DNA from 3 places in the Herminiimonas glaciei genome. Region 3 is predicted to be linked to each of the others. Evidence: riboswitches for the same ligand, from Rfam matches in the RefSeq annotation. Region 3 holds a riboswitch; each other region holds the start of a gene.
The links. A riboswitch is a leader RNA that binds a small molecule or an ion and turns the genes downstream of it on or off. The one in region 3 is predicted to bind thiamine pyrophosphate.

Region 1: it holds a riboswitch for thiamine pyrophosphate, as region 3 does, so the genes downstream of both, thiC (phosphomethylpyrimidine synthase ThiC) here and ACFQPC_RS08785 (purine-cytosine permease family protein) in region 3, are expected to answer to the same signal.
Region 2: it holds a riboswitch for thiamine pyrophosphate, as region 3 does, so the genes downstream of both, ACFQPC_RS11830 (TonB-dependent siderophore receptor) here and ACFQPC_RS08785 (purine-cytosine permease family protein) in region 3, are expected to answer to the same signal.

What each region holds. Positions count from the first base shown of each region.
Region 1 is NZ_JBHTBU010000003.1:159,173-167,114, reverse strand. It holds gene ACFQPC_RS17375 (LysR family transcriptional regulator) at 1-287, shown strand, start outside; gene ACFQPC_RS17370 (NAD(P)H-quinone oxidoreductase) at 363-1,340, opposite strand; gene ACFQPC_RS17365 (thiazole synthase) at 1,435-2,232, opposite strand; gene thiS (sulfur carrier protein ThiS) at 2,307-2,513, opposite strand; gene thiC (phosphomethylpyrimidine synthase ThiC) at 2,510-4,423, opposite strand; TPP riboswitch at 4,536-4,644, opposite strand; gene pyk (pyruvate kinase) at 4,830-6,248, opposite strand; gene ACFQPC_RS17345 (glycerate kinase type-2 family protein) at 6,326-7,591, opposite strand; gene glxR (2-hydroxy-3-oxopropionate reductase) at 7,680-7,942, opposite strand, start outside.
Region 2 is NZ_JBHTBU010000002.1:207,254-215,195, reverse strand. It holds gene ahpC (alkyl hydroperoxide reductase subunit C) at 1-481, opposite strand, end outside; gene ACFQPC_RS11855 (class II aldolase/adducin family protein) at 815-1,573, shown strand; gene ACFQPC_RS11850 (4-oxalocrotonate tautomerase) at 1,545-1,805, shown strand; gene ACFQPC_RS11845 (DNA glycosylase AlkZ-like family protein) at 1,880-2,977, shown strand; gene ACFQPC_RS11840 (GreA/GreB family elongation factor) at 3,093-3,620, shown strand; gene ACFQPC_RS11835 (hypothetical protein) at 3,684-3,980, shown strand; TPP riboswitch at 4,089-4,192, shown strand; gene ACFQPC_RS11830 (TonB-dependent siderophore receptor) at 4,253-6,439, shown strand; gene ACFQPC_RS11825 (AAA family ATPase) at 6,496-7,026, opposite strand; gene pnuC (nicotinamide riboside transporter PnuC) at 7,028-7,633, opposite strand; gene ACFQPC_RS11815 (oxidoreductase-like domain-containing protein) at 7,794-7,942, shown strand, end outside.
Region 3 is NZ_JBHTBU010000001.1:1,946,505-1,954,446, forward strand. It holds gene ACFQPC_RS08750 (peptide chain release factor 3) at 1-329, opposite strand, end outside; gene ACFQPC_RS08755 (DUF1289 domain-containing protein) at 438-692, opposite strand; gene ACFQPC_RS08760 (flagellar basal body-associated FliL family protein) at 799-1,224, opposite strand; gene ACFQPC_RS08765 (LapA family protein) at 1,350-1,838, opposite strand; gene ACFQPC_RS08770 (phosphate/phosphite/phosphonate ABC transporter substrate-binding protein) at 2,120-2,932, shown strand; gene ACFQPC_RS08775 (methylglyoxal synthase) at 2,986-3,894, opposite strand; gene ACFQPC_RS08780 (nuclear transport factor 2 family protein) at 4,209-4,667, opposite strand; TPP riboswitch at 4,940-5,036, shown strand; gene ACFQPC_RS08785 (purine-cytosine permease family protein) at 5,091-6,380, shown strand; gene ACFQPC_RS08790 (efflux transporter outer membrane subunit) at 6,433-7,842, opposite strand; gene ACFQPC_RS08795 (MacB family efflux pump subunit) at 7,853-7,942, opposite strand, start outside.

The DNA.
Region 1 (7,942 bases), on a different contig from region 3:
CGGTGATTGCCGGCATGGGCGTGAGCTTCCTGTCCGCCCATACCATCAGCCTGGAATTGCAAGCCGGTAGCCTGGCCGTGCTGGACGTAGAAGGCTTCCCGGTCATGTTGAACTGGTATATCGTGCACCGGAAAAACAAGCGCCTGCCGCCGGTCGCACAAGCCTTTAAAAACTTCCTGCTGACCGAAGGACCGGAACTGATCGAACGCCTGATCCGTTACAACCCGAAACCTGGCAAGCAGTTGAGCAACCTGCCGCCGAAAGCATTGGGCAAGAACAAAAAGTAATTCCTTTCATCGCCCATGAAAAAAGCCCGCTAGTCTCTGCAGACTGGCGGGCTTTTTTATCGCGTATAGCGCTGTTTATACCTTCAAAATAATTTTGCCGATGTGTGTGCTGGTTTCCATCAGCGCATGCGCTTGTGCTGCTTCTTCCAATGGGAAGGTTTGGTAGATGACCGGTTTGATCTTGCCTGCTTCGATCAGCGGCCACACACGTTCACGCAATTGTTTCGCAATCGCAGCCTTGAATGCCACCGGACGCGGACGCAAAGTCGAACCCGTAATCGTCAGGCGACGCAACAGGATTTGACCCAGGCTGACTTCTGCCTTGTTGCCACCCAGCAGCGCGATGAAAACGAGACGGCCGTCATCCGCGAGGCAGCGGATTTCACGCGACACGTAATCACCACCGACCATATCGAGAATCACATCGACACCTTTGCCACCGGTCGCAGCTTTGACTACTTCGACAAAGTCTTCAGTCTTGTAATTGATGCCGCGTTCGGCCCCCATCACTTCGCAAGCGCGGGCCTTGTCATCGCTGCCAGCGGTTGCAAACACGCGATGACCAAGCGCCTTGGCGATCTGTATCGCCGTGACGCCGATACCGGAGGTACCACCTTGCACCAGCAAGGTTTCATCACCGCTCAGACCGACGCGGTCAAACACATTGCTCCAGACTGTAAAGAATGTTTCTGGCAGTGAAGCGGCTTCGACTGCATCCAGGCCTTTAGGAATAGGCAGGCATTGCTCGACCGGCGCCGTGCAGTACTCGGCGTAACCACCACCCTGTGCCAGCGCGCAAATCATGTCGCCGATTTTGAAACCACTACCCGCCAGGTCACCGCCGACGATTTCACCGGCCACTTCCAGGCCTGGCAAATCCGACGCGCCCTTAGGCACAGGGTAATTACCCGTGCGTTGCAGGACGTCAGGACGGTTAATACCAGCGGCATGTACTTTGATCAACACTTCGCCAGCCTTGGGCTCAGGCATGGGACGCTCGCAAAGCTTCAAGACATCTGGTGGGCCTGGCTGAGTAATCTCGATCGCGCGCATGGTAAATCCTTTAATTGTGTAGACGTTGAAGGCAGCAAGGATATTCGATAATCGATTTATCTGCCAATCCCATGCGCAAATCGCTGCAACCTCGTTAAACCACGCGTCCGGCCATCGGTGACGATGGGGAAGCGGCGAATTTACGGGCGATACGACCTGCCAGGTAAGCATTGCGTCCGGCTTCTATACCCAGTTTCATTGCATGCGCCATGCGTACCGGATCTTGCGCACCGGCAATCGCGGTGTTCATCAGCACGCCATCGCAACCCAGTTCCATCGCAATCGCGGCATCCGAAGCGGTACCGACACCCGCATCGACGATGACCGGGACTTTGCTTTGTTCGATGATGAGCGACAAATTCCACGGGTTGAGGATGCCCATGCCGGAACCGATCAAGGACGCCAGCGGCATGATGGCGGCACAACCGATATCTTCCAGCATGCGCGCCTGGATCGGATCATCGCTGCAATAGACCATCACATCAAAGCCATCCTTGACCAGCGTTTCTGCTGCTTTCAGGGTTTCCGGCATATTCGGGAACAGGGTCTTTTCATCGCCCAGTACTTCGAGCTTGCAGAGCTTGTGGCCGCCGAGGATTTCACGGCCCAGTTGCAAGGTGTAAACCGCATCAGCGGCGTTGTAGCAACCGGCCGAGTTCGGCAACAAGGTGTATTCGGATGGCGGCAGCACATCGAGCAGGCTCGGTGCATTCGGGTCTTGCCCGATATTGACGCGGCGAATCGCGACGGTGACGATTTGTGCGCCGCTGGCTTCGCTGGCAGCGCGGGTCTGTTCGAGGTCTTTGTATTTACCGCTGCCTACCAAGAGGCGGGAGCGATAAGTGGTGCCGGCGATCGTCAGTTGCTCGTCGGCGAAATGTGGACTACTCATGGTGTAACTCCTCTGGAATACCTAAACAGCAAATAAAAGGCAAGCTCGCGCTTGCCTTCTATTTGCTTCATTCATTAACCGCCACCTATGGCGCGCACGATATCAATGGAGTCCGTCGCCAGCAAACGACGTTGCGGCCAATCGCTATCCGACAGGACTTCGCGATTGATGGCGACGGCTATGGCCTTGCCGGTCAAGGACAAGGATGCCACCAGGTCGCTCACGGTGGAGCCGTCCTCGACCTGATATGCGCTGCCATTCAGCTGTAGCGTGATCATCATTGCTTTTGATAAATCTCGGCACCACTCTTCACGAACTCGATTGCCTTCACTTCCATGCCCGCTTTCAAAGCCTGGATTTCCGTGATGCCCTGCTTCGCTGCATAGTCACGCACTTCCTGAGTGATTTTCATCGAACAGAAATGCGGGCCGCACATCGAGCAGAAATGCGCGACCTTGGCTGAATCCTTGGGCAAAGTTTCATCATGGAATTCGCGCGCCTTGTCCGGATCCAGACCGATGTTGAACTGGTCCTCCCAACGGAATTCGAAACGCGCTTTCGACAAGGCATTGTCACGAATCTGCGCACCGATATGACCTTTCGCCAGATCGGCGGCATGTGCAGCGATTTTGTAAGTGATGATGCCGTCCTTGACGTCGACCTTGTTCGGCAAACCGAGATGCTCTTTCGGCGTGACATAGCAAAGCATCGCCGTACCATACCAACCGATCTGCGCCGCACCGATACCGGAAGTAATGTGGTCATAGCCCGGTGCAATATCGGTCGTCAACGGCCCCAGCGTATAGAACGGCGCTTCATGGCATTGTTCCAGTTGCAGGTCCATGTTTTCTTTGATCAGGTGCATAGGGACATGACCAGGACCTTCGATCATCACTTGCACATCATGCTTCCATGCGATCTGCGTCAGCTCTCCCAGCGTTTTCAATTCACCCAGTTGCGCTTCATCATTCGCGTCATAGATGGAACCCGGACGCAAGCCATCGCCCAGGCTGAAGGACACGTCATAGGCTTTCATGATTTCGCAGATGTCTTCGAAGTGTTCGTACAGGAAAGATTCCTTGTGATGTGCGAGACACCACTTCGCCATGATGGAACCGCCACGCGACACGATGCCGGTCATGCGCTTCGCCGTCAGTGGCACATAGCGCAGCAAGACACCGGCATGGATGGTGAAGTAATCGACGCCCTGCTCTGCCTGTTCGATCAGCGTGTCGCGGAAAATTTCCCAGGTCAGGTCTTCGGCCTTGCCATTTACCTTTTCCAGCGCCTGGTAAATCGGCACGGTACCGATAGGCACGGGCGAGTTGCGGATAATCCATTCGCGTGTTTCATGGATGTGTTTGCCGGTCGACAGATCCATTACATTGTCGCCGCCCCAACGTATCGCCCAAGTCATTTTTTCGACTTCTTCACCGATCGAAGAAGTGACCGCCGAGTTACCGATATTCGCGTTGATTTTGACCAGGAAGTTACGCCCTATGATCATAGGTTCGATTTCCGGGTGATTGATGTTGGCTGGAATGATGGCGCGGCCGCGCGCGATTTCACTGCGCACAAATTCTGCAGTGATCTCTTGTGGAATCGCAGCACCGAACGATTGCCCCGGGTGCTGACGTCCCATCAACTCGGCCAGCTTCTCACCTTTAGGACCGGATTTTTTCAGTTCTTCCAGGTAGGCGCGACGATTCATGTTTTCACGGATCGCAACGAATTCCATTTCCGGCGTGATGATGCCCTGACGTGCGTAGTGCATTTGCGAGACGTTTTTACCAGCCAATGCACGACGTGGTTTGCGATGCAGGTTGAAACGCAACTCGGCCAGCTTCGGATCGTTCAGGCGTTCTATCCCGTATTCCGACGTCGGGCCTGGTAGTTCTTCCGTGTCATTGCGTTCGAGTATCCACGGCAGGCGCGGCGTATCCAGGCCGGAACGTATATCTATCTTCGCCGCAGGGTCGGTGTAAGGACCCGAGGTGTCATACACATAGATGGGTGGGTTCTTTTCAAAACCGAACGAAGCTGGCGTATCGGACTGCGTAATCTCACGCATAGGCACGCGGATGTCGGGACGCGAACCTTCGATATAAATTTTGCGGGAATTCGGCAGCGGCTGGATTGCTGCTTCGTCTACTGTCGCAGTGGCGGACAGGAATTTGGGATTGGCATTCATTTTGGCTCCTTGGCTAACTACAGTGGCTTGGAGCCAGCTCAGGAGGTTTCGAGGACAGCTATCGTTTCAAGGAGGGCATCGTGGGGCGATGCAATGCGGATTCCTGATGCGACATCGTTCTCGTTAGCTTCCCTTCGCTGGCATTATCCAGATCAGGTTCAAGGGTTTTTCTCACCCGGCGGGATGCGGTATGCATCTGCCTAGGACCCCTAGCTTTTTACTTCTACAACGGGTGCAACAAACTACAACGCGAGTCTATGCAATAAAACGACTACGTCAATTGACCCGGGTCAAACTTTTACATCTGACATGAATGGCTTGCTTGCCTACCGGAAAACAAACCATTCATGTCAGTTCTGGAAAACGGCAAGGATGCTGTTTTCCAGAAACTGTTACAACTCAGCTATTACTTAACTGTTGCGATGTGCAACAAGTTGGTTGTACCCGATTCACCGAATGGCAAGCCAGCCGAGATAGCGATGTAATCACCCTTCTTGGCAAAACCTTCATGCACAGCGGCCGCCACTGCTTCGCTGACCATATCATCAACAGACTTAACATCCTGGCCACCAACGATCGAGTGGATACCCCAAACCCATGCCAGACGACGTGCGGTCTTCAGTTCTGGAGTGATGCTCAGGATCGACGTGGTCGGACGTACACGCGCAGCGCTCATGCTGGTGCTGCCGGATTTTGTGTATGTCACAGTAGCGACAGCTTTGATCGCAGCCGTGGTGTCACGCAAGGCGTTGCAAATTGCATCTTCCGCGGTTGGACGTGGTGTCACTTGCTGTGCATCCAGCAGTGTGCGGTAGACCGGATCGCTTTCCACTTCCTTGATGATGCTGTCCATCATTTGAACGGCACGAACAGGGTTCTTGCCGCTGGCCGATTCCGCAGACAACATCACGGCATCTGCGCCTTCATAAATGGCGTTGGCTACGTCCGATGCTTCTGCACGGGTTGGCATAGGCGATTCGGTCATCGATTCCAACATGTGTGTTGCAACGATAGTTGGACGGCCGTATTTACGCGATACACGGATGATTTCTTTCTGAGCGCGCGGCACTTGCGAGATCGGCAGTTCAACACCCAAATCACCACGAGCAACCATGACGGAGTCAGAAGCTTTGCAGATCGCATCGATGTCGAGCATTGCTGCTGGTTTTTCGATCTTCGATTGAATCAGAGCGCGGTCGCCGATGATCTTGCGTGCATCTTCGATATCGGAAACTTGTTGCACGAACGACAGAGCTACCCAGTCCACGCCCAACGACAATGCGAATTCCAGATCAACCAGATCTTTCGGTGTCATTGCAGGGATAGGCAGAATTGCGTCTGGCACGTTGACGCCTTTGCGGTTCGAAATCTTACCGCCGGTAGTCACACGTGTGACGATGCGGTCACCCGAGTTGCTTTCGATCGAAACACGAATTTTGCCGTCATCGAACAACAGGTTTTGACCAGCTTTGACAACTTCGAACAGTTCAGGATGTGGCAGGTAAACGCGTGTTGCATCACCTGGAGTCTGATCGCGGTCGAGCACGAATTGCGAACCTTCAGCCAACACAGCGGAATCGCCATTGAAGGTACCCAGACGAATCTTCGGACCTTGCAGATCGCAGAGGATGGCAACCGGACGGCCGTATTTGGTTTCCAGGCTACGCACGATTTCGTGACGTGCGCGGTGATCTTCGTGCGAACCATGGCTGAAGTTGAAGCGGAACATGTCCACTCCAGCTTCAAACAATGCGCTGATGGTTTCCAGATCGCCACTTGCTGGGCCCAGGGTAGCAACGATTTTTGCTTTACGATTACGTCTCATGACAGATCTTCTTCTTAAATGAAAAATGAAAAATGAATACCGCTATGACTGGATCACAGACACAGCGGGAAAATAAATTACAAAATCAGGATGGCCCGGAAGTCATTCACGTTGGTACGTGTCGGACCACTGACGATCAGGTCACCGAGTGCACTGAAGAAACCATAACCATCGTTGTTCTCCAACATGGCTTTGGCATTCAGGCCTTGCTCAGCGGCACGGGTCCATGAATCTGGTTGATAGATGGCACCGGCGTTGTCTTCCGAACCATCGATACCATCGGTGTCGCATGCCAACGCATGTATACCGGCAGTACCTTGCAGGGACACTGCCAGGCTCAACAGGAATTCTGCATTGCGGCCGCCACGACCTTTGCCGCGTACGGTGACAGTCGTTTCACCGCCGGACAGGATGACGCACGGCTTGGCAAACGGCTGGCCATATTTCGCAACCTGCTTGGCCAACGCTGCATGCACCATACCGACGTCGCGCGACTCACCTTCAAGGTCATTGGACAGGATGTAAGGCGTGATACCGGCAGCGCGCGCTTTGGCCGCAGCGGCTTCCAGTGCATGCTGTGCGGTTGCCATCACATGGTGTTCATTGCGTGCGAAACGCGGATCACCCGGCTTCGGTGTTTCACCAGCGCCGGATTCGAGATGCTTCAGGATATTGTCCGGAATTTCGATGCCGTATTTTTTCAGGATCGCCAGGGATTCCGCACAAGTCGTCGGATCAGGCAGGGTAGGACCGCTGGCGATCACACCAGGATCATCGCCCGGCACATCGGAGATCAGCAGCGTCACGACACGTGCCGGGGCACATGCCAACGCCAGGCGACCACCTTTGATGGCGGACAGGTGCTTGCGCACACAGTTCATTTCGGAAATCGTTGCGCCGCTTTTCAGCAGGGCTTTATTCAATGCTTGCTTTTGCTCAAGCGTAATGCCTTCACCCGGCAAGCTCAGCAAGGCGGAACCGCCGCCAGTGATCAGGCACAAAACCAGATCATCTTCGGTCAAACCCTTGACCAGTTCCAGCATACGGCCAGCTGCCTGACGGCCAGCTTCATCCGGGACCGGATGTGCCGCTTCTACTACTTCAATTTGTTTGCAGTCAGCGCCGTGACCATAACGCGTCACGATCAAGCCTTCTACTTTGCCTGGCCACGTATCTTCAACTACCTTGGCCATTGCTGCAGCACCTTTACCGGCGCCAATCACCAGGGTACGACCCTTGGCAGATTGTTTAGGCAGATAGGCAGGCATGCACTTCTGTGCGCTCACGGCCTCAACTGCGGTGGCATACAGGTCATTCAAAAACTGACGTGGATCAATCGACATGGGGCAAGCTACTTTTAAAAATTTTGAATCAAACCGGCATTGCACCTGAATGCAATGCCGGCAGCAGTACTCAAATCAGTCGAACGAATTACGCCTTGGCGATTTCGTGGTTCGACATGATTTCGATCGCGCGGCACAGTGCCGAGTGATCCAGACCGCTCATGCCATTTGCTGCGCATGCGTTCATCAATTCCTGGGTGTTTGCAGTGTTAGGCAACGATACGCCCATTGCTTTTGCACCTTGCAATGCCAGGTTCAAATCTTTTTGATGCAGTTCGATACGGAAGCCTGGGTTGAATGTACGTTTAACCATACGTTCACCGTGTACTTCCAGAATACGCGAGTTAGCAA
Region 2 (7,942 bases), on a different contig from region 3:
GAGCTGCGGTGTATTGAGCAGCTTTCAGCTTGCGCAGTGTTTCCGAAACGTCACGAGCGATTTCGTTCGAGTGGATTTCCAGGGTTTTGATCACGCCGTCTGGATTGATCACGAACGTACCGCGCAGCGACAGGCCTTCTTCAGGAATGTGTACGCCGAATGCGTTGGTCAGTTGGTGAGTCGGGTCGCCAACCAATGGGAATTTAGCTTTGCCAACTGCTGGCGATGTTTCGTGCCAAACTTTGTGCGAGAAGTGGGTATCGGTTGTAACGATATAAACTTCGGTACCCAATTTTTGGAATTCTGCATAGCTGTCAGCTGCATCTTCAACTTCAGTTGGGCAGTTGAATGTGAACGCTGCCGGCATGAAAATCAGTACAGACCATTTGCCCTTCAACGATTGTTCGGTAACTTCAATGAACTTGCCGTTGTGGAAAGCTTGGGTCTTGAAAGGCTGGACCTGAGTATTAATAAGGGACATGTCGTTTCCTTTGGTTGGGTTAAAAAAGAGTACTAATTGGTTTGCTTAGTGCATAGGTACGAATGATAGACAAGAATCCGTCATTTGCATAATTGATTTAATTTACAAAATCAATTTGTTTTCGCTATCGGAAAGACGACGCCATAGCCAATATCGAATGCTCTATTATGCAGTTTTACTGCGACTGTGGTGTGACAAGCCGGTTTTAGTACTGCTTTGACATGAATTCGCCGGATTTCATGCGAAATCGGCATGCACCACTCTAAGACTTTATAATTTCACGCTTGTGACGCCCCAGCGGTGTCTTTTGCTTCAAATTCTTGGCAAGGTGATATGACTACCCCAGCAAACCCTCCGGCCGGCATCAGTGCCGCCGAATGGCAGGTCCGCATCGACCTCGCCGCCTGTTACCATTTATGCGCGTTGAAGAACTGGGATGACCTGATCTACACGCATATCTCCGCCACCGTACCCGGCGAAGAAGGTCGTTTCCTGATCAACCCTTTCGGTTTCCGCTTTGATGAAATCACCGCATCCAATCTGGTGAAGATTGATTTGCAGGGCAATATCATCGGCGACCAGACCTACCGCGTGAACGTCACCGGCTTCGCGATCCACGGCGCAGTCCATGCAGCGCGTCCGGATGCGATGTGCGTCATGCACCTGCATAATGAAAATGGGGTCGCAGTCGGCATGCAACAAGGGGGCTTGTTGCCCTTGTCGCAGCATGCGATGCGCTTCTACCGGCAGATCGGCTATCACGATTACGAAGGCCTGGCCTTGTCGCCGGTCGAGCAGGTGCGCCTGATAGAACGCCTCGGTGATTATCCGGCCATGCTCTTGCGCAACCACGGCACATTGATCAGCGGCCGCACGATAGCTGAAGCCTACGTCTTGATGGATACGCTGGACAAAGCCTGCTCCTTCCAGCTGAAGGCACAATCCGGCGGCGGTCCGCTAAACATTCCGGCGCCTGAGATTTGCGCCAAGACTTACAAGGAACTGCTCGGTGACGGTTCGCCGGAAGGCATACTCGAATGGCCGGCGCTGCTGCGCAAGCTGGATGCGGTCTCGCCGTCTTATCGTCATTGATCTAATAGATCGCTTTATTATTCTTACTAACCAAAAAGGAAAACCCATGCCAACTATCAATGTGCAATTATTCGAAGGCCGTACCGTTGAACAAAAACGCGCTTTCGTCAAAGCCGTAACCGAAGCAACCGTCGCCACCCTGGGCTCCAGTGCTGAATCCGTCGATATCATCATCGAAGACGTGAAACGTGAAAACTGGGCAACCGGCGGCAAACTGTGGTCTGACGTTTAAGCTCGACGCTGATGTACACGCGTCCTTAAGCGCACACCAGCAGCCCGCAGTACATCAGCACTTTCATTCCCCCCATGCCCACTGAATCGAGTCTGGAAGACCTGCGCCGCTATGCGGTCGCGCGTACCTTATTTACACCGACTACCTTGCCCGCAGCGATACAGCGCCTGGGCTTCGTACAAGCTGACCCTATACGTGCGCCAGCCCGGGCGCAGGATTTGACGCTGCGTCATCGCGTCAAGGATTATCGCGCCGGTGATCTGGAACGCCGCTATGCGCGTCTCGCGATAGATGAAGATTGTTTCGTCAACTATGGCTTCCTGCCGCGCGAGCATCTGGCATTGATGCATCCACGCCAACCCCGGAAAACCTGGAATGCCGAGACCCGGCGCAAGGCTGCTGACGTGCTGGCCTTTGTGCGTGAGCGCGGCGTGGTCCATCCACGCGAGGTCGAACAGCATTTTGCGCACGGACGCGTGCAGAACTACTGGGGTGGTTCGAGTAATGCCAGCACGCAATTGCTGGACGGCATGCACTACCGTGGTTTGTTGCGGGTAAAACGGCGCGATAGCGGCACCCGTGTCTATGAAGTGGCGACGCATCAACCGTCGGATGACAGCCCGGCTGCCAGTGCCCGGTGTGCAGCCGCCCTGATAGCACTCGTGCTGCGCAAGTACGCGCCATTACCAGCGGCCAGCCTGACTTACCTGGCGCGCCTGCTAGGCTACGGTGCACCACATCTGGCAGTGCAGACGCAGGCAGCACTGCGACTTGCACGCGAACACGTGGCCAGTTGTCGTATCGATGGAACGACCTGGTACTGGCCCGCCGATGAAAACCCGCGTTCGCGTCGTTACGCGGTCGACGATAGTGTGCGATTACTCGCTCCTTTTGATCCGGTGGTCTGGGATCGACGTCGCTTCGCCCTGCTCTGGGACTGGACTTACAAATTCGAAGCCTATACACCGCCAGCCCGACGCCAGTTCGGTTATTACGCGCTGCCCATGCTCTGGCGTGATCAGGTGATAGGCTGGGCTAATGTGTCGACGCGTGATGCTCAACTGGACGCTACATTCGGCTATGTGGCAGGCGCAACACCCAAAGGGGCGGCTTTCCGCAATGCATTAGATGAGGAATTGCAGCGCATGCAGCAATTCCTCAGTCCGCGTTGATGCTGGACTGTCAGCCAGGAGCGCGAGCTCTTCCCTTGGTGCTGTAACGCACAGCAGCCTCCCTGCGAATGCGTTAAGGTAGTCGTTCACGCATGCGCAGTGCAGGAGTGCGATCATGAACAAGGCATTTGTAAAAGAATCGAATGACGACGACGCCGTATCACCGGTGCCGGAGATGCCGGTCGGCGTCAGGAACTACATTACTCCGGGTGGTTATCACACACTGCAAACGGAATTGCAGCATCTGCTGGATGTGGCACGGCCTGCGGCGTTGCAGGCAGATACTGAAAGTGCGGATCTGGAATCCGCGCCGGAAGCATCGCTACGTGAAATTGATACACGCATCCATTACCTGCAAACGCGCCTCGAAACGGCAGAGATAGTTGATGCCAGTGTGCATGCAGATGGTGAGCAGATATTCTTTGGTGCCACGGTGGAATACGAAAATGCTGCAGGTGAACAGCACCAAGTGACGATAGTGGGACTGGATGAACTGGACCCGGCGCAAGGGCGGATCAGCTGGCTATCACCGCTCGCGCAAAGCCTGCTCGGTGCGCATGAGGGAGATGCGGTATCGTTGCAAAGCCCGGCCGGTCATGAAGAGTTGCAAGTGTTGACAGTGCGTTACCCGCACAGCAGTTGAACGCCTGGTGTTGGAAGTTGTCCTATAGTTAATCGCACTATCCACTATCGCAAGGAGTCTCACATGACAGAGCATAAGTCCAAAGCGAAGCCGGCCGTTGCAGGAAAGCCGTCCGACGTAGAGCCGCATACACATGACGAAGACTTGCTGGACGATGCATTGGAGGCGACCTTCCCAGCCAGTGATCCGGTGGCGGAAATTCCAACTGACAGCGCGCCTTCCAGGCAGGAAAAAGCGAAGGACGAATTGCTCGATACGGCACTGGACCTGAGCTTTCCCGCCAGCGATCCCATCTCGGTGACGTCGGGTATTACGCGCATCCGGCAGGGTAAATCTGCTATCACCAAGAAAATCAAATAAGTCATATGCCTGTATGGCGATTTGTTGACCTCGGTTAAGATCGGCGAAATTTGCCACAACTTGCGGCAAAAATGCCATTCCGTGCTCTTCTTCTTTCGTGTTACCATTCGGCCACGCTAGGGGTCCTGAAGAGTTAAACGTCTTCGGGTGAGAAAAAACCCTCCGTACCTGACCTGGATAATGCCAGCGTAGGGAAGCGCAAAGTCCACGCAATTTCTTTGTCCATTCCTTCGCGCGCATTCGTTTTTCTAACGCGATTGATTGAACAAAACATGTCTGTACCCCACTCCCGTCGTTCCCTGATAGCCCTGGCCGTTGCGCAAGCTTGTGCGTTTGCACCTGTTGCGATGGCGGAGACTTCCGAAAATGTTTTGCCTGAAGTGGTTGTGACTTCCGGGTCGGCACCGGACGGTATTGCGCGCAATGCAAGCGTCGGCGGTTTCTCCGATACCCCTTTGCTGCAGACACCGGCTTCGATCAGCGTCATCACCGCCGAGCAGATGCAGGAGCGCAGCATACGCACCGCGACCGATGCGGTGAAATACGACGCCAGCGTACAGAATTCCTATAACGCAGTCGGCCTGTCCGACTGGTTTGCGATCCGCGGCTTTACGCTGGACATGGGTTCCAACTATCGCAAGGATGGCATGGTGATCCTGGCGCATTCGGCGATTCCGATGGAAAACAAGGAACGCCTCGAAATCCTCAAAGGTCTGGCAGGCATGCAGGCGGGTATTGCTTCTGCCGGCGGCATCCTTAATTACGTAACCAAGCGTCCTACCGACACCCCGCTGCGTTCGGCGACCTTTGAAGTGCGCGAGCGCGGTACCGTTTACAGTGCAATAGACCTTGGCGGTCGTTCCGATGACAAGCGCTTTGGTTATCGCATTAATGCGGCGGCGGAAGATATCAAGTCCTATGTAAAAGGTTCGAATGGCGACCGGCGTTTTGTTTCCGGCTCCTTTGACTGGCGCATCAGCCCGCGTGCCTTGCTGCAGGTGGATATGGATTACCAGCACAAGTCGCAGCTGACAGTGCCCGGCTTCCAGTTGCTCGGCCCTGAACAACGCATTCCTACCGGCGTCAGCGGCAAGACTATGCTGAATAACCAGACATGGAGTTTGCCGGTCACCGATGACACCAACAATCTCGGCGTTAAATTTGAATACGAGTTGAATGACAATTGGCGCACCACCTTGCAAGCCAACAAGTTTGAATTGCGGCGTGATGATGCAGTGGCGCTGGCATCCGGCTGCCCGGCGCAACTCCTGAACTTCGGGTATTGCTCAAACGGTGATTTTGGCTTGTATGACTTGCGTCGTGAAAATGACAAGCGCTCCGTCATGACTACGCAGGCTTTGTTGCAAGGTAAGTTTGCGACGGGTAGTGTGAAGCATGATTTGACCACTGGCGTATCGACACTGAACCGACGGGACAACTATGCAGACTATCTGTTCACGCCGACAGTCGGTGGCTTGCCGGGTAACATCTATACCCTGCCGCAACGGGCATTAACCCAGGAGCAGGCATTGCCGGTTGCCTTGCGTCGCAAGGATGATGAACAGTCCTTCTTCGTGCAAGACGTGATGGCATTGAACGAACAGTTCAAAGTGCATGCAGGCGTACGTTATACGAAACTAAAGCGTGTTCAGTTTGCTGCGGATGGATCGAATATCCGCAACACCGATTCAGACTTTGTTTTGCCTAACGTCGCTTTGGTGTATAGCCCGAAAGCGAATCTCTCTTTCTATGCATCGTATGCACAAGGGATGGAGCCAGGCGGAGAAATCCCGTCGGGCTTGCCTAACTCAGAGTCCGTGCTGGATCCATATAAGTCGAAGCAGATTGAAGTCGGTGTTAAGGCCGACATCACACCTGATGTCAGCGTTTCTGCAGCCCTGTTCCAGATCAAACGCCGTAACGAATACGTGAAAGCTTCAAGCTCGGATGCAACTGCGGGGGTAGGAGCCTATGTGGCAGCGGGTGAACAGGTAAATCGTGGGCTCGAGTTTGCGGCGCAGGGACGTGTGACACGCGACTTGATGTTGGGTGCCAGCTTTACCGCAATGGAAGCGAAGGCGGTCGGAACCGGTGATCCGGATATCGAAGGCAAACGTGTCGGCAATGTGCCGAAGTTCAAATCAGCGGTCTATGTAGACTATGCATTGCCGCAAATGCCTGCCGTGAAATTGAATGCGACATGGATTTATTCGACCAGCAAGATATTTGCACCGAATAGCCAAATCGCTTCCCTGAACAAAAGCGTAGATGGCTACCATGTACTGAACATTGGTGCGCGTTATGCAACCAAGATCAGCGGCAAGACGACTACCTTCCGTTTCGGTATCGATAACGTATTCGATAAATTCTATTGGGGTGATGCGGCGAATGCCTTTGGCGGTTACCTGATTCCGGGTGCGCCACGCCTGGCCAGATTGTCGGTACAGGTGGATTTCTAATCCTGCTCGACGGGCCAATATCAAACAAAATGCCACCTTTGACCGGTGGCATTTTTTTATTCCGTATCTTGCGTCGACAAATAAGCACTGACCTGTTGTACGCGTTGTCCGGTATCGCCGGATACCAACAGATAAGGAATCGCTGCAGCATCCAGTGCCTGTAGCAGGAGTCGATGTATTTCCTGTCGCACGCTATCGGATTCCCGCTGCAAACCGTCGGCCACCCAGGGATTGCTTGGTTCCGCCACGATCGTAAAATCATAGCGATGCGTCAGCGCGAGCTGGCTGAGTGCCGGCTCGACTTCGCCAAAATAGTACTGGCTATACAGCGCAGTCATCAGCGGTGTCGTGTCGCAAAACAGGAAGCGATGCGCTTGCGCGGCTGCGATGTTTTCACGTGCAATTTGCGTATGGGCGATCAGGATTTGTTCATGCGCTTGCGGCGTACGCTGCCTTGTTTCGACAAACTCACGCAGGTATTCAGGTACCCATACGGTCTGGTAGTGTGCAGCCAAAGCTGCTGCCAGGGTCGACTTGCCGGTTGATTCCGCGCCCAGCAGGGCTATGCGTAACGGAGCGCTATGCATCTCAGGATAGTCCTTGCGTGCGCAGCGATTTATCCCAGGTACGCAAACCGATCACGGCCAGCACGACGAAGATGGCGAACAGGAAGGCGGTCAGGTACAAATCCTTGTGCAGGTACAAGCCTATGTAAATCAGGTCTATGACTATCCACACATACCAATTTTCCAGCTTCTTGCGCGAGAGCAGGATCTGGCCGACCAGGCTGCCGGCGGTGAGGAAGGCATCGATATGCGGCACATCGGTATCGGTGAACATGCGCAGGAAAGCGGCAATCGCAATAAAACCGATGAGCCAGGCCAGCCCCGAATACAGATAAGCGAGTGGCGACATGCGCGATACTTGCACACCCTGATGCGTGGCACCGCCGAATAACCATTGGTACCAGCCCCATAATGAGACCGCGATAAAAAAGAATTGCAGCGACATATCGCCATATATCCTGCTGTCGTAGAACACTACCGCATACATGGCGGCCGACAGGATGGAGAATAGCCAGGCCCACGGCGACTGGCGGATATTCAGTATGACCATGCACAGCGCCAGCGCGAAGGAGGCGAGCTCCAGTGCCGAGGTATCGACCAGGCCGAAAAGCGTAAACGTGTCGTTCATGCGCAGTAGACTAGTGTTGGTATGCGCAAGGTGAAGGCGCTATTGCCGGGATGGCGGCCCGGAACGACAGGCGCTCCGGCATAAGAGACCGCAGTATATTAAAGAAAACCGGAGTACGAATATTATTTCCGCTGCGGCACTGCCGGGCACATTTACCCATATGGTCAAAAGCACTGATACGAAGGCACCTTTGCCACCTGTACGCCCCGACAATGATGAATGCTGTCATAGCGGTTGCGAACCCTGTATCTTCGATTTGTATGAATTGGAGATGGATAAGTATCGCGCGGCGCTGGCACAGTGGGAGCA
Region 3 (7,942 bases):
TCGAGCAGGTTCACCACATGATCGCGATACTCGAACTGCATGACCGAGCTGGCGACCGAAATGCCGCGCTGCTTCTCGATGTCCATCCAGTCGGAAGTCGCATGGCGACCACTCTTGCGTCCCTTGACGGTACCGGCGAGCTGAATCGCACCCGAGAACAGCAGCAGCTTTTCAGTCAGGGTGGTTTTACCTGCATCCGGGTGAGAGATGATGCCAAAGGTGCGACGACGCGCAACTTCGCTATTGATCAGGTCGGAGGTAACGGTACGCGGTTCAAACGCTTCAGTTTCAGCGGAATCGGGTGTTGGTAATTCGGGCGCGGCGGACATGGAATAGCCCTTGGAAAAAGGGCTAAAGTCTACCGTCTCTTGGCCTGTAAGTCTATGACGGACGGGGAATTGAGGAGCGGCGGCGGATACCGCCGATCCGGGAAACGCTTAACGTTTTACCAAGCCTGCCGCTTCCAGGCGCGCCCATACTGCGGCTTTTTCGTCATCATCGTAAATGATCCAGTTGATCACTTCATCGAAGGTGCGACCGCAACCCTTGCAAATTTCATCGCCGTGCGAGGTCGAGCAATAGCCGGCACAAGGTGAATCGGGACGCAGGGTATTGCGGGGCTGGTCGGCGGCCGTGCCCGCAACAGGGGCGGCGTCGTTGACGATTTTTTCGGGATTATCAGGCTTACTCATGCGACAAATGACTCATACGGCAAATATCCGATCTTATTCGATATTTCCGTTCTGCGGCTCCGCGTGGCGGAAACCTGGTTAAGGCTGGCTGTTTAAGCTGGCAAGATTAATTCAACTGCAAAACATAATCGGTCAGCAAAACCTCTTGCACACTACGCGTCTGCAAGGCCTTGTTGGCGGCATCACGCAGCAAACCCTGGACATAGGCCACGCCCTCGGGGGTCTTCACGCGCTCGATATCGGCGCCGGCCAATGCAGTCTGCAAAGCCACTGCCAGTGCGGCTTTGTTGCCCTGCACCCAGGCGGCTTCCTCAGGTGCGGTTTGCAGCACGATAGTGGTTTTGATCGCGAATCCCGACGAACGCACCACGATAGGGTCAAAGCTGGCGTAGGCAATCGGCGGCACATGCTTCTTGTCCGATTCAAGGTAATACCAGGCAAAGGTAATACCGGCAGCAATCGCAATCATGACAGCCAGCATACCGACAAGGATAGCAAGTAAAGAATTGCCGGATTGCCGGACTCGTAACATGGCGATGCTCGTAAGGGGGAATAAGGGGTACTAGTTTAACTGATGTACCCCGTGCCGCAGGATTTTGTTGCTTATTTGCAAGTTTTATAACTTCCCTGCTTGCCTGCCCCTGCGGGTGCAGCTAATTACACAGGGCGATTGGGCGTAATCGTATTGCCGCCACGTTCCAGCCGGTCTTCCAGTTCACCTATATAGGCAGCCAGCGTATTACCGGATTGCTCAACCGCTGACACGACGCCGGTATCGAGTTTATCGAGACGCTGCAACAAAACGCTTTGTGCTTCCGCATCCTGCTTTGCCACGGCCTGGATTTCTTCTTCAATGAAGCGATGCAATTCGCTGAAACGCGAGGCTTCCAGTTCGCGGCTGTTTTGCAATTCTTTCGCATGACGACGCGCTTCCAGCATGACCGATGATTGCAGGTACAGGATACAAACCAGGAAATAAAACGTCAGTGCTCCGGTCAGGCCTAACATTACCAATCCCAACGGAGCCTGCACGGTTGCTACACCCAGCCACAGTGCGGTCGGTGTATTGAAAGCTTCCCAATTCAACGCTGCCAGCGCGCCGATAGCTCCGAAGATGATAACGAAGAACAGAGTACGGATTTGCATAGTGGTCTCGCTCCTTTGTTGGCACATCGATAAATAATAAGCAAACAACCTGACTATAGCTATGGGCTAACGCACATACCGACCATCATTTACGATCAAAACCGGTATTGCGCCATGTCCTGCGACAACCAGCCACTTACTTGGTATTGATATAAATTAAATAAATTGTTGTGCATTTATACGTGCAACTACAAGAAAAACGCTTTCGCTGTGCTTTGTTAATGTAACATTCACACTGGAATTAGTTACCCAATAAAAACAATTTTTACGGAGCGCCGCTTATGAAACTCGCATCTTTTTTGGCCATGACAGTATTGGCGGCCGGAATCAATTCGGCAGCTGCGCAAGACCTGGTCCTGGCCATCAATGAAGGCGTGACTTATCAGGAAGGCGGACCGGCCAGTGAACGTTACAAGCCTTTGCTGCAATTGCTGTCCAAAGAGCTCAAGCAAAACGTCAAGCTGCAAACCGTAGACAAATACGCGGTATTTGAAAAAGGCCTGGCCGAAGGCAAATACGACCTGGCTTTCATACATCCTGCCCATATCGGCCTGCAAGCCGTGAAAAAGAATGGCTACGAAGGCCTGGTGACTGCCAAAGGCTACACGGATTACCGTGCACGCGTACTGGTAGCGCAGAATTCGCCATTGAAAGCCTTGCCAGACCTGCGTGGCAAGAAGATAGGCGTACCGTCGGTCGAATCGATCACCACCGTGATGTTCACCGCTGCGCTGCATGAATTGCGCTTTACCGATCCGGAAAAAAGCTATACCCCGACCCGCTATCAGGATGCTGTGCCATTCATGATCGATAACGGCTTTGTCGATGCCGGCGTTACCGGTTCGGCGGCTGTGGCCAAAGCCTGGACGGCCAAAGGCGGTCGCATCTTGGCGGAGACCAAACCCGTCGCAATAAAGCAATTCCTGGCGACGAAAAAGCTCAGCGAATCCGACCGTGAAAAAGTAAAAACACTGTTGCTGACCTTGCCGGACAGCGAAGCAGGCCGGACCGCCTTGTCGAAAATCGGCATGACCGGCTTCGTGCCATGGAATACCGCCGTCATGGATGAAGCGACGGCGCGCCTCGGTCTCTAAAATTCGATCGCTGTAATGCAAAAAGGGGCCGCTTCATGCGGCCCCTTTGCTTTTCAAGCTGCGCGCAAAGCGACGCGCTTTTGCAATAAATCCAGCCAGCGCTCTCCGCAATTTTCATTACTGATACATAGTGCGTAATCGGTCACCGTGCGCGCAGCGCGTTCCAGCAACTGGATGTCGGCTTCGTGCTGGCGTGCCACGTGCGGGTCTTCCAGGAACAGCACACGGCGACACTGGTCCCTGTCGAGGATCAGTTCAGCAATCTGCGCGTCGCCGCCCATCGGACCGCTCAGGTATGGTTTGACCCAGTTGCGGCCTGCTTCTTCACCCTTGATTTTTTGCGCCAGCTTGTTCAGCAGGCTACCGGTGGTACCGGTTGCGCAACGAAAGCCGAACTGATCCAGTAAGTCAAAATGGCGTTCGGCGATTTCCAGCATGCGGCCTTTCATCGCATCGTGCGCAATCATTGCGATGCCTTCATTCTTCAGGTCGAAAGTCTCATCCAGCTCCGGATTCGGTGCGGCACCGATAGCAATCGACTCCAGCTCCAGCCATTCGCGCGCACCGGCCAGCGTCGACAGGAACGGTTTGCCATGGATGACGCATTGGCGTTTCAGCGCCACCGCTTCCGGAAAAATCGACGAAGGATCAACCGGATCCATCAGGTACATCACGGCATCCAGTCGCCGCGCCGGATCGGTATCGACGACGCGGGACACCAACTTCATCAGCCCGCCATGGCGGCCATACGGGAAACGTTCGATATGCGGGTAATTCTTCAGCAGGCCGAGATGGTCCATCGCATCCAGCGTACGCCCGACGACTATCAGTTGCGGTTGCAAATGTTGCTCTATCGCGATGCGGCTGCCGTTGAGCAAACGTGCCAATACGGAATTCGGCGCGTCCTGGTGGGTACGGCTGGTGGCTAAACCAATGCGGAATTGATGCGGGGTGGCAGACATAGGGAAAAGTGAAAACGGGCAATATTGCACCGCACAAACTTTATCATGACGACATGTTTTATTCACCTTCCGTACAACAATACCGAATATATTTCACAGACTTGATGTGGGCTTTTGATTTTTGCCGGATCCGATGTTATGCTGTGTTTATATACAGTATTTACCGTTTTCGTCGGGTCGCTCCCCCTCCAAGCTTTACTGTGCGACCCGACATTTCTATACCTGTGGTTGATGCCTGCCCGTCCAAGCACAGGCAAGTGTTGAACACTAAACTGCACTACCCACCCCGGACCTCAGGCATTTTCCAAAACGTTTTAATTCTTCTCCGGCATCGCAGATGAGTGATGGCTGGAGATCAGCCATTGACGGCCATCCCATTTGTACGTGTAGGTATAACGCGCCTTCACTTCCGAACCATCATCGAACTTGAATGTATACAGCCCGGAATCGCTGGCGCTGTTGCAGTTGATTTCTATCGCGCGGCTGTTGATGGTGCCGACCGGCTTGTGCTCTAGGAAGTGTTTGAAATAGTCCACTTTCTCGTCGGCCGTCAGGCGCGGCTTATTCGACAAGGTCGGCAGCAGTATGGATTTGCTGGCGTAGTTGGCGACCACTTTTTGCGGATCGCCGGTTTGCAACGATGCGTTCCAGCGATCAAATAAGGAAGCGACCTGTTTCTCCGTTGTGGCGTGACACACTTCAGACTTGGCATAAGCGTGGCCGGTAAAAGCGCAAGCAAGCATGACGACAACAGCAGTACGTGGAAAATACATAGAACCTCTCATCAAAAAATTAAAAAAATAAAGCATGCTCAAATGAAATCGTCACCTCCTGGGAGCAGCAGCTCTGCCGTTTTGTGAAAAAAAGATTATGAAGCCCGGATCGGCCGGTTTTTGGGAGTCTTTTCTGCTTTTAGCCTGCTTGGTCACCCTAATCACTTATAAGTTGCACAAGTCGGATTTGTCCTGCCTGCCACAAATCCGGCCAGCTGCCCGCAGAGGCTTGCCTATAAACGTTTTTTGGCTCAAAGTAGCGGCCTGTCTGAAAACTTGGCTCGGGGTCCTGCGCATATGCGTGGGTGAGAGATACCCGTTGAACCTGATTGAGGTAATCCTCGCGCAGGAAAGCACATAATCCATCGCCGCTCCCGCGGCATCGAATCCGCTGACCTGCCATCTATTTTTTGAAAGACCATGATGGCTTTACCAAACGCTCCTGCGGCCAGCAGCAATGCCGCTTTCACTCCTATCCCGGCAAACGAACGCGTCTTTTCCTTCCGCGATCATGCAGCACTGTGGTTCAGCCTCGGCGTCGGCCTGCTGGTCATGCAGATCGGGGCCTTCCTCGGCACTGCGCTCGGTACGCAAACCGCCTTGTTCGCCATCGTTGTCGGCTCCGTACTTGGTGCGGCCCTGCTCGCGCTGGTGGCATACATCGGCTTTGAACGTGGCCTGTCGAGCCCGGTACTGATGTGCCAGACCCTCGGCACATCGTTTGCCAAATTGCCGGTCGTGCTGAACGTGGTGCAATTGATAGGCTGGAGCGCGTTTGAGCTGGTCGTCATGCGTGATGGCACGACCGCGCTGATCAAGGACATTACCGGCCTCGATACGATCTGGCTACCCTACGTCACCGCCTTGTTCTGGGGCTTGCTGCTGGTCGGCCTGGCAACCGGCTCGATGATAGGACTGGTGCGCTGGTTCGTCGGTCGCTTCGGCCTGCCACTGGTAATCCTCTCACTGATCTGGCTGACCTACCAATTCGTCCTGAAAGCACAGGCACAAGGCCTGGACGCGATCTGGCATCGTGCAGGTGACGGCTCGATGAGCACGCTGGCTGGCATAGACCTGGTGATGGCGATGCCGGTATCGTGGCTGCCGCTGGTAGCCGACTTCGCGCGCTATGGAAAAGCCGGAGCCAGCACCTTCCGTGGCACCTGGCTCGGTTTTGCCGTTGCCAATATCTGGTGTCACGCCTTGGGCGTATTGATCGTCAGCACCTCCAATCCCGGCGCCGACCTGATGACCACCCTGTTGCTGGCGCAAGGCGGCCTGATCGCACTCGGCCTGATCCTGATCGATGAAATGGATAATGCTTACGGCGATGTGTATTCCGGTTCGGTTTCGCTGAATTTCCTGCACGGCAAATTCACGATACGCTTCTGGGGCATCACGCTCGCATTGGTCGCCACTGCCTGTGCCTTGTTCCTGCCGATGCATGGCCTGGAACCTTTCCTGCTGACCTTAAGCTCGGTATTTGTACCCTTGTTCGGTGTGGTGATTTCGCAGTTGGCTTTAAAAGGGGAAGCCACCGACAAAGGCGTGAACGTGGTACCGGTCGCGATCTGGCTGATAGGCATCGCAGCTTTCCATCTGTGCCCGATGATGTGGCCGGTAGTCGGCTCGGCTTTGCCTGCGCTGGCGATCACGCTGCTGCTCGGCAGCATTTATCGCATCGCACGCCGCCCCGCATTGCAATCAGCATAAATAAAAACGGCTGCCCGGTTTCCCTGGCAGCCGTTTTTCCTCACAAGCCGGCTTACTGCGCCGGCGTCCTGCTCCAGCCGCCACCCAGTGATTTGAAGACATCAGTGGTACCGGTCAGGCGCAACAAGCGCAGTTGCGCCAGTTGGTCATCAGCTGCAAACAAAGTGCGCTGCGCATCCAGCAGCGTATTCAAATCATCCGCACCTTCGCGATAACGCAATTCAGACAGCTGCAATGCACGCCGCGCTTCTTTCCTGATTTCAATTTGCGCCTGCTCTTGCGCCAGGTTGCGGCTGGCATTGCTGAGTGCATCGTCGACTTCTTTCAGCGATGCAAAGACGGTGCGACGATAACTCTCGACCAACTGGCGACGCACCGATTCGCTGGTCTGCACTTGCAGACGCAAACGATTACCGTCAAACAAGGTCTGCACAAAACTGGCCGTCAGTCCGACGCCGTATGCAGGATTGCCCAGCGCCAGCAAGGCGGCACTGGAATTCCCGGCACTACCCGTCAATGAAATCGTCGGCAGCAAAGCCGCACGCGCTGCAGCCACATTCGCGTCGGCGGCATACAACTGTGCTTCCACACTCGCCAGGTCAGGCCTGCGCGTAATCAGTGTCGAAGGCAAACCAGGGCTGACTTCCGGCACCGTCAATACATTCAAATCCTGTGCCGCTACCTGCAAGGCCTGTGGCTGGCGTCCCAGCAAGATCGCCAGTGCGCTGACCGTCTGCCGCTCCTGCACCTGCAAAGGCAGCAGGATGTTGCGTTGCGCCAGCACCGTGCCGCGCTGACGGCTCATATCGAGGGCCGAAGCGGAACCATAGCGGTAACGTGCTTCCACGATCGCATACACCTTCTCCGCGATCGCCAGATTTTCTTGCGCGACCTTCAGGCGCACGCGCAAGGCCAGCGTCTGGAAATAAGCATTCGCCACCCCTGTCGTCAGTGTCAGGCGCACGGTTTCCATGTCGTAGCGGCTGGCATTCAATGAAGCATTGGCACCGCTGGCGACTGCGGCTACCCGGCCCCACACATCGACTTCATAGGCGACGCTGAGCGCGACACCGGTGTTTTCTGTCTTGGTCCAGCCGGTAGGCGTAACGCCCGGCTTGTTGGAACCGACACCGGTATTCGCGCTGACGGTCAGCAAAGGAAATAAGGAAGCACCCGCCAGACGTGCCGTAATCTCGGCCTGTGTCACGCGTTCGGCGGCAATATTCAAATCAGGATTGTTGGCCAGCGCCTGGTCGATCAGGCCTGACAATTCATCCGAACCAAAACCGCGCCACCAGTCGCGTTGCAATTCGGCGGTAGCAGATGAGGATTCAGCCCAGCTGGCGGGCATTTCCAGATTCGGTTTGGTCGCATCAATGCGCCCGGCGCAGGCACTCAAGGCCAGCGCAGCAGCAACTGCCAGTGCCAGGCGGGTATGACGGAAAGTTAAACGTGGATTCATTAATTTCATTTCATTCTGCCGACAAGGCGACCACAGGGTCGAGTTGCGCTGCTTTCTTCGCAGGCAGGTAACCAAACACCAGCCCCGTCATGAAGGCACA